2 regions of the Shinella sp. Sh6 genome follow, and region 2 is predicted to be linked to the other one. Evidence: predicted binding sites of a transcription regulator. Region 2 holds the regulator's gene; the other holds the start of a gene.
The links. The regulator HrcA, encoded in region 2, represses chaperone genes, less so after heat shock. The targets are predictions, from matches to a motif close to GTTAGCACTCNCNNNNNGNGAGTGCTAAC.
Positions count from the first base shown of each region.

Region 1: a site for HrcA is predicted at 1,510-1,538, ahead of groES (co-chaperone GroES). Genes of this name have one in related genera too.

Region 1 is NZ_AP044005.1:601,636-606,014, reverse strand. It holds gene ACZ5TO_RS02840 (bifunctional riboflavin kinase/FAD synthetase) at 1-400, opposite strand, end outside; gene ACZ5TO_RS02835 (TIGR01459 family HAD-type hydrolase) at 415-1,263, opposite strand; gene groES (co-chaperone GroES) at 1,596-1,892, shown strand; gene groL (chaperonin GroEL) at 1,945-3,582, shown strand; gene ACZ5TO_RS02820 (hypothetical protein) at 4,151-4,379, shown strand, end outside.
Region 2 is NZ_AP044005.1:2,481-6,859, reverse strand. It holds gene ptsN (PTS IIA-like nitrogen regulatory protein PtsN) at 1-175, shown strand, start outside; gene grpE (nucleotide exchange factor GrpE) at 250-870, opposite strand; gene hrcA (heat-inducible transcriptional repressor HrcA) at 961-2,037, opposite strand; gene rph (ribonuclease PH) at 2,196-2,912, shown strand; gene ACZ5TO_RS00020 (VOC family protein) at 2,927-3,343, shown strand; gene rdgB (RdgB/HAM1 family non-canonical purine NTP pyrophosphatase) at 3,352-3,996, shown strand; gene hemW (radical SAM family heme chaperone HemW) at 4,003-4,379, shown strand, end outside.

The sequences.
Region 1 (4,379 bases), 600 kb from region 2:
CCTTGCCGAAATGGAAATCGAAGCCGGTGACGACCTCGGAGGCATGCAGCCAGTCCATCAGGATCGCACGGATGAAATCCTGCGCCGAGATTTCCGAGAAGGAACGGTCGAAGGGATATTCGATGACGGCGGAAAAGCCCATGCCTTCGAGGATGCGGGCCTTGAGCGGGGCGGGCGTCAGGCGGAAGACCGGCTTGTCCGGCCGGAAGACGGTGCGCGGATGCGGCTCGAAGGTCAGCACCAGCGCGGGAACGCCGCGGCTGCGCGCGATATCCAGCGCCCGCTGCAGTACGGCCTGGTGGCCGCGGTGCACGCCGTCGAAATTGCCGATGGCGATGACGCCGCCGCGCAGATGCTGCGGCAGCGGCTCTTTCGTCTCGTTCCTGTGAAATACCGTCATGATGCGCCTCTGCGTCACTGAAGCCGGGGCATCCACCATTTCGGGTGGGCGTTCTCGGCGGCGAGGAAGGCGGCGAGCCTGTCCTCGTCGGTGCGCCCGCCCTCGACATAGTGCTGCGCGTGGATGCCGCCGGAAATGTAGAGCACGTCAAGGCCGAAGGCTTCGGCGCCGCGCACGTCCGTCGGCATGCCGTCGCCGACGGCGATCACGCGCGACAGGTCGAAGGCGCCGTGGACCTCGCGCGCCTCGGCGAGCGCCTGCTCGTAGATCGGCCGGTGCGGCTTGCCGGCGATGCGCGTCGCAACGCCGAGGGTTTCGTAGATCACGGCAAGCGCCCCGGCACAGGGAATGAGCCTGTGGCCGCGCTCGACGACGAGGTCCGGATTGGCGCAAATGAAGGGCAGTTTGCGCGCCGCGAGGAGGGCGAGTTCGCCGCGATAGTCCTCCGCCGTCTCCCGCTCGTCGTCGCGAAGGCCGGCGCAGACCACGGCCTCGGCCTCTTCCATCCCCACCTCGGTGACGCCGAGGCCGTCGAGCAACGGAAGGTCCTTTTCCGCGCCGATGAACCAGATCTTCTTCGGCCCCTCGGCGATCAGCGCGCGGGTGACGTCGCCGGAGGTGACGATGCGGTCATAGGCCTCGTCCACAACGCCGAGGCCGCGGATCTGCACGCGCACGCCCGGATGGGGGCGCGGCGAATTGGTGATGAGCACGACCGTGAGGCCCGCGGCCCGCGCGGCGGCAAGCGCCTCGCTCGCATGGGAAAAGGCCTCGACACCGTTATGCAGGACGCCCCAGACGTCGCAGAGCACCACGTCGTATTGCGCGGCGATGTCGCGGAAGGATTGGATGCGTTGAGCCATCAGGGTTTCCCGTGTCGAGATCGAGCCCGGCTGACATTGCAAAGCGAGGCCAAGAAAACAAGCCTCTTCCCGCATTTTTGCGCCGCCCGCCGGAAAACGGCCGAAAATTCACGGGACTGCCTTGATGGGCTGTGAAGGTGCCCCCATCTGCCGCCAGGCGGACGAGGACGGCGGTAACCATTCCGGCCGAAATAATTTCGAGGCGCCGTTCTTGACTCGAAGGGCCCTGCCGCCTATCTCGGTTCCGCTAGCACTCGCGATAGATGAGTGCTAACACCAATCCAACGGATCCGCTCGCGATCCGCAATGTCATTTGATCGAGGGAAAAGACAATGGCAAGCACCAACTTCCGCCCGCTTCACGACCGCGTCGTCGTTCGTCGCGTCGAGTCCGAAGCCAAGACCAAGGGTGGCATCATCATCCCCGACACCGCCAAGGAAAAGCCGCAGGAAGGCGAAATCGTCGCCATCGGCTCCGGCGCCCGTGACGAAAGCGGCAAGGTCGTCGCTCTCGACGTCAAGGTCGGCGACCGCGTCCTGTTCGGCAAGTGGTCGGGCACCGAAGTCAAGCTCGACGGCGAAGACCTTCTGATCATGAAGGAAGCCGACATCATGGGCATCATCGGCTGATCGCCGGTCATCCCTTCCCAATTTTGCTGACACCTCTTCAGGAGTTCTCACAATGGCAGCCAAAGAAGTAAAGTTCGGCCGCAGCGCGCGCGAAAAGATGCTGCGTGGCGTCGACGTCCTCGCAGACGCCGTCAAGGTAACCCTCGGCCCGAAGGGCCGCAACGTCGTCATCGACAAGTCCTTCGGCGCTCCGCGCATCACCAAGGACGGCGTTTCCGTCGCCAAGGAAATCGAACTGGAAGACAAGTTCGAGAACATGGGCGCCCAGCTCGTCCGTGAAGTCGCTTCCAAGACCAACGACATCGCCGGCGACGGCACCACGACTGCAACCGTCCTTGCCCAGGCCATCGTTCGCGAAGGCGCCAAGGCCGTTGCCGCCGGCATGAACCCGATGGACCTGAAGCGCGGCATCGACCTCGCCGTCGCCGAAGTCGTCAAGGATCTCCAGGCCAAGGCCAAGAAGATCAACACTTCGGAAGAAGTCGCGCAGGTCGGCACGATCTCGGCCAACGGCGAGCGCCAGATCGGCCTCGACATTGCCGAAGCCATGCAGAAGGTCGGCAACGAAGGCGTCATCACGGTTGAAGAAGCCAAGACCGCCGAAACCGAACTCGAAGTCGTCGAAGGCATGCAGTTCGACCGCGGCTACCTGTCGCCCTACTTCGTGACCAACCCGGAAAAGATGGTCGCCGACCTCGAAGACGCCTACATTCTCCTGCACGAGAAGAAGCTCTCGAACCTCCAGGCCATGCTCCCGGTTCTCGAAGCCGTCGTCCAGACCGGCAAGCCGCTGGTCATCGTCGCTGAAGACGTCGAAGGCGAAGCCCTCGCCACGCTCGTCGTCAACAAGCTGCGTGGCGGCCTCAAGATCGCTGCCGTCAAGGCTCCGGGCTTCGGCGACCGCCGCAAGGCCATGCTCGAAGACATCGCCATCCTGACGGGCGGCACGGTCATCTCCGAAGACCTCGGCATCAAGCTCGAGAGCGTCACGCTCGAAATGCTCGGCCGCGCCAAGAAGGTCTCGATCTCCAAGGAAAACACGACGATCGTCGACGGTGCCGGCCAGAAGGCCGAAATCGAAGGCCGCGTCGCGCAGATCAAGGCCCAGATCGAGGAAACCACCTCCGACTACGACCGCGAGAAGCTGCAGGAACGCCTTGCCAAGCTCGCCGGCGGCGTTGCCGTCATCCGCGTCGGCGGCTCGACGGAAGTCGAAGTGAAGGAAAAGAAGGACCGCATCGACGACGCCCTCAACGCGACGCGCGCTGCCGTTCAGGAAGGCATCGTACCGGGCGGCGGCGTTGCCCTGCTGCGTTCCTCCACGAAGATCTCCGCCAAGGGCGAGAACGACGACCAGGAAGCCGGCATCAACATCGTCCGCAAGGCGCTGCAGTCGCTGGTTCGCCAGATCGCGGACAACGCAGGTGATGAAGCCTCCATCGTGGTCGGCAAGATCCTCGACAAGAACGAAGACAACTACGGCTACAACGCCCAGACCGGCGAATACGGCGACCTGATCGCCCTCGGCATCGTCGATCCGGTCAAGGTTGTCCGCACGGCCCTGCAGAACGCCGCTTCGGTTGCCTCGCTGCTGATCACGACGGAAGCCATGATCGCCGAGCTGCCGAAGAAGGACGCTCCGGCAATGCCGGGCGGCATGGGCGGCATGGGCGGCATGGACATGATGTGATAGGCGCAAGCCTATCGCAGCGTGACCATCAAGCTTCGCCCATGCACTAAAGTTGGTTCAGCGCGTCAAGCGCGCTGAACTGGCGGCATGGACATGATGTGATAGGCGCAAGCCATCACATCTGAGCCATCCGGTTCAGTTCGGAAAGGGCGGTCTTCGGGCCGCCCTTTTCTGCTTGGAACGACTGTATCGTTTCCGGAGAAAGAATTTTTCCATTTGAATAATTATTATCAAAAACCCGTTGCTGGCATCAAAAAACCAACTATAAAGACGCCCCAAGTGAACTTTAAGATTCACCAAGGGGTTCAGGTACTGGTTTTCGGCGTATAGCCGGTCCGTTTCCGGGATTCCTCAAGTCTCATATCCCGCCGGCAGATTCGAATGGGAAATCCGCCGCGGTTTTCATGCGTACGTTCGATCCGATGCACGAGACGGAGCCGGACGCAGTTCAATACATGAAGGCATGGTTCGGCAGGCTTCGGGGAGTCAGCCGGCGCTGATTTTTACCATGTCGCGCCCGCTTCGGGCGGGCGTGCCGGCTGAATTCGAGCAACTGCTGGGGTCGTAGGTGTTCAAGATAATCAAGACCGATCTCTCCTCGCCCTTCCTTCCGGGTTCGATGGAATTCGACGAGACGGACAACGAACTGCTGACGCAATACTGCGTGACGGAGCGTTGGGCCGGCGATCTCTCCAGCGGGCTCTTCACGCTCGGCGAAAAGGCAGCGCTGGCGCACGGCCTGCCGCAGCGCCCCTGCGGGCTGCTCAACCTGATCCGCTGCTACGAGCCGGCCGACC
Region 2 (4,379 bases):
CCTCGTCTTCCTGCTCCTGGCCCCGGAAGGGGCCGGCGCAGATCATCTGAAGGCCCTTTCGCGCATTGCGCGCGTGCTGCGCGACCCCGCAATGGTCGCAAAGCTGCGCGCTTCCGACAGCGAAAGCGCCATCTACGCCTGCCTCAGCGAAGAGCACGCATCCAACGCCGCCTGAGGCACTTCAAGCCCACATGAAAAAGCCGGCGGCCCCATGGACCGCCGGCTTTTCCTTGCTCTGTTGCCTGGGGGTCAGGCCTGTGCGGCGTTCGGTTCGCCGGCGGGGGTCTTGGGGCCGCCCTTGGCGACGCCGACCATGGCCGGGCGCAGGACCCGGTCGCCGATGACGTAGCCGGCCTGCACGACCTGGACGACCGTGCCGCTGGGAACGTCCGGGTTGGGGACTTCGAATATGGCCTGGTGGAAGTGCGGGTCGAACTTCTCGCCGATCGGGTCGAGCTTGCGCACGCCGTGGCGTTCGAGGGAGGCGAGCATCGAGCGCTCGGTCATCTCCACGCCCTCGGCGAGCGCCTTAAGGCCCGCTTCGCCGGCTTCCAGCGCTTCGGCCGGGATGGCCTCCAGCGCGCGGTTCAGGTTGTCGGACACGGCCAGCATGTCGCGCGCGAAGGAGGCGACGGAGTAGGACTTCGCGTCCTTCACGTCGCGCTCGGTGCGCCGGCGCAGGTTGTCCATCTCCGCGGCAAGCCGCAGGTACTTGTCCCTGAGGTCGGCATTTTCCGCGCGCAGCGCCTCGATCGGGTCCGGCTCGGCCGGGGCCTCGACGTCGGCTGCGTCCTCGGGGGCGGATGCTTCCGCGGCGAAGTCCTTTTCCGCCGCTTCGTCAGGTCCGTGTTTCTTGGTCTCGTCGGTCATGACGTACTCCGAATTGCATTTTCTGGTGTTTGGGCCCGATATCGAGCTTTGGTCCTGAAAAATCAAGGGCCGGCAACCGGATTGCCGGCTTCAGCGCGAAAGCCGGGTCATCAACTGCGCCGTATAGTCCACCATGGGCACGATACGGGAATAGTTGAGCCGCGTCGGCCCGATGACGCCGACCGCACCGACGATCTTCTCGTCGCTGTCCCTGTAGGGCGCGACGATGAGCGAGGAGCCGGAGAGCGAGAAGAGCTTGTTCTCCGAGCCGATGAAGATGCGCACGCCGGGGCCCGTCTCGGCAAGGTTCAGGAGCTCGATCAGGCTGTCCTTGCGCTCGAGGTCGTCGAAGAGCATGCGCAGGCGGTCGATATCCTCCGCACCGGCAAGCCCTTCGAGCAGGTTCGCCCGGCCGCGCACGATGAGGCGCGTCGGCTTGCCCTCGTCGAAGCCGCCGGACCAGACGGCAAGGCCGCGCTCGACGAGATCCTGCGAGAGCCTGTCCAGCTCGTGGCTGATCTCGCCGCGCAGGCGCTCGAGCTGGGAGCGCGCCTCCACGAGCGTATTGCCCGAAAGATGGGCGTTGAGGAAATTGGCGGCCTCCGTGAGCTGCGAGCCCGTGACGCCCGCCGGCAGATCGATGATGCGGTTTTCCACCTGGTCGTGGTCGCCGACCAGCACGACGAGCGCCTTGGTCGGCTCCAGGCGGATGAACTCGACATGCTTGAGGACGGCGTCGTTCTTCGACGTGATGACGAGGCCGGCGCCGCGCGACATGCCGGAAAGGGCCTGGCTCGCCTCGTTCATCATGGTCTCGACGGCCGCGTGCTTCTGGCCGTGCGGGCGCATGTGGCGCTCGATGGAGGCGCGGTCCTCCGCCGAGATGTTGCCGACCTGCATGAAGGCGTCGACGAAGAAGCGCAGGCCGAGCTGCGTCGGCAACCGGCCGGCGCTGACATGGGGCGAATAGATGAGGCCGAGCTCCTCCAGGTCGCTCATCACGTTGCGCACGGAGGCGGGCGAGAGCGACATGGGCAGGATGCGCGACAGATTGCGCGAGCCGAGCGGCTCGCCGCTTTCCAGATAGCTTTCCACGATGCGGCGGAAAATCTCGCCCGACCGCTCGTCGAGCGCCGCAAGACTGTCAGGACCCGGAGATCTCTTCAAAACCATCCTCGAACCGCAACGCTGTTATCCTCAAGGATATATAGTGGCTTCACGGGGGCCGCGCAAAACGGATTTTCCATCCCCCGCCCCCGGGACCATTCCCTCGCCGGGCGAAACGGTCTAAAGCACTCCCCACCTATTTGAACGAGGAGTTCGCGATGCGGCCGTCCGGCAGAAAAACCGATCAGATGCGCAAGGTTTCCTTCGAGCGCAACATTTCCAAGCATGCCGAGGGATCCTGTCTCGTCAAGTTCGGCGACACGCATGTGCTCGTGACCGCCAGCCTTGAGGACAAGACGCCGCCGTGGCTGCGCAACAGCGGCAAGGGCTGGGTGACGGCCGAATACGGCATGCTGCCGCGCGCCACCGGCGACCGCATGAAGCGCGAGGCCGCGAGCGGCAAGCAGGGCGGCCGCACGCAGGAAATCCAGCGCCTCATCGGCCGGTCGCTGCGCGCCGTCGTCGATCTCGAAGCGCTCGGCGAGCGCCAGATCACCGTGGACTGCGACGTCATCCAGGCCGACGGCGGCACGCGCACGGCCTCCATCACCGGCGCCTGGATCGCGCTCCACGACTGCCTGAAGTGGATGGAAGCCCGCTCCATGATCAAGGTGGAGAAGGTGCTGAAGGACCATGTCGCCGCCATTTCCTGCGGCATCTTCGCCGCCCAGTCGGTGATCGACCTCGACTATCTGGAAGATTCCGCCGCCGAGACCGACGCCAACTTCGTCATGACCGGCTCGGGCGGCATCGTCGAAATCCAGGGCACCGCGGAGGGCAAGCCGTTTACGGAGGAGGAATTTACCGGCCTCCTGGCGCTCGCCCGCGCCGGCATCGCCGACCTCGTCGCCCTGCAGAAGCAGGCCGTCGCCTGAGACAAGGCCATCCCATGACCGCCGCGATCGAAGGCATTCTGGAAACCGCGCTCTATGCGGAGGACCTCGACGCGGCGGAAGCCTTCTACGGCGGCATTCTCGGGCTCGAAAGGATCACGCGGCAGAAGGACCGCCACGTCTTCTTCCGCTGCGGGGCGGGCGTTCTCCTGATCTTCAACCCCAGGGAAACGGTCCATCCCCCGCCGCCCGAGGCCTTTCCCGTGCCAGTGCACGGGGCCAGCGGACCGGGTCATGCCTGTTTCCGCGTTGCCGGTCCCGCGCTTGATTTCTGGGTGAAAAAGCTCGAAGAAGCCGGCATCGCCATCGAGGCGGACTTCCGCTGGCCGAACGGCGCCCGCTCCATCTACTTCCGCGATCCCGCCGGCAACAGCCTCGAATGCGCCGAGCCGGGCCTGTGGAACATCGCTTGAGGATACCCATGCGCAAGCTCGATACCAAGACGATCGTCGTCGCCAGCCACAATGCCGGGAAGATCCGCGAGATCGAGGACCTGATCGGCCCCTTCGGCTTTTCCGCGAAATCCGCCGCCGCGCTGAACTTCGAGGAACCGGACGAGACCGGCACGACCTTCGAGGAGAACGCGACGATCAAGGCGCTCGCCTCGGCGAAGGCCTCGGGCCTGCCGGCGCTTTCGGACGATTCCGGCATCGTCATCGATGCGCTGGACGGCGCGCCCGGCGTCTACACCGCCAACTGGGCCGAGACGGCGGACGGCACGCGCGATTTCGCCATGGCCATGGAGAAGGTGGAAAAGGCGCTTGCCGAAAGGGGCGCGACGGAGACCAAGGACCGTACCGCCCGCTTCGTCTCCGTGCTCTGCCTTGCCTGGCCGGACGGCCATACCGAGCTCTTCCGCGGCGAGGTGGAAGGCCATGTCGTCTGGCCGCCGCGCGGGAACAGGGGTTTCGGCTACGACCCGGTCTTCCAGCCGGAAGGCTACGAGACGACCTTCGGCGAGATGAGCGCGGAGGAAAAGCACGGCTGGAAGCCCGGCGATGCGAGTGCGCTCTCGCATCGCGCCCGCGCCTTCAAGCTCTTCGTCGAAACCTGCCTGAAGGCCTGACGCACGATGACGGCGGTGCCCTACGACATGAGGCAGAACCCGGGAACGGATGTGTTCGATCCCGGCTTCGGCATCTATGTGCACTGGCCCTTCTGTGCCGCCAAATGCCCCTATTGCGACTTCAACAGCCATGTGCGCCACCAGCCGGTGGACCAGCCGCGCTTCGTGCAGGCCTTCCTGAAGGAGATGGCGGCGATGCGCCGCCTCACCGGCTCGCGCTCCGTCACCAGCATCTTCATGGGCGGCGGTACGCCCTCGCTGATGGCGCCGGAGACGGTGGATGCGATCCTTAACGGCATCGCCCGCCACTGGCATGTGCCGGACGGCATCGAGATCACCATGGAGGCGAACCCCTCCAGCGTGGAGGCGGAGCGCTTCCGCGG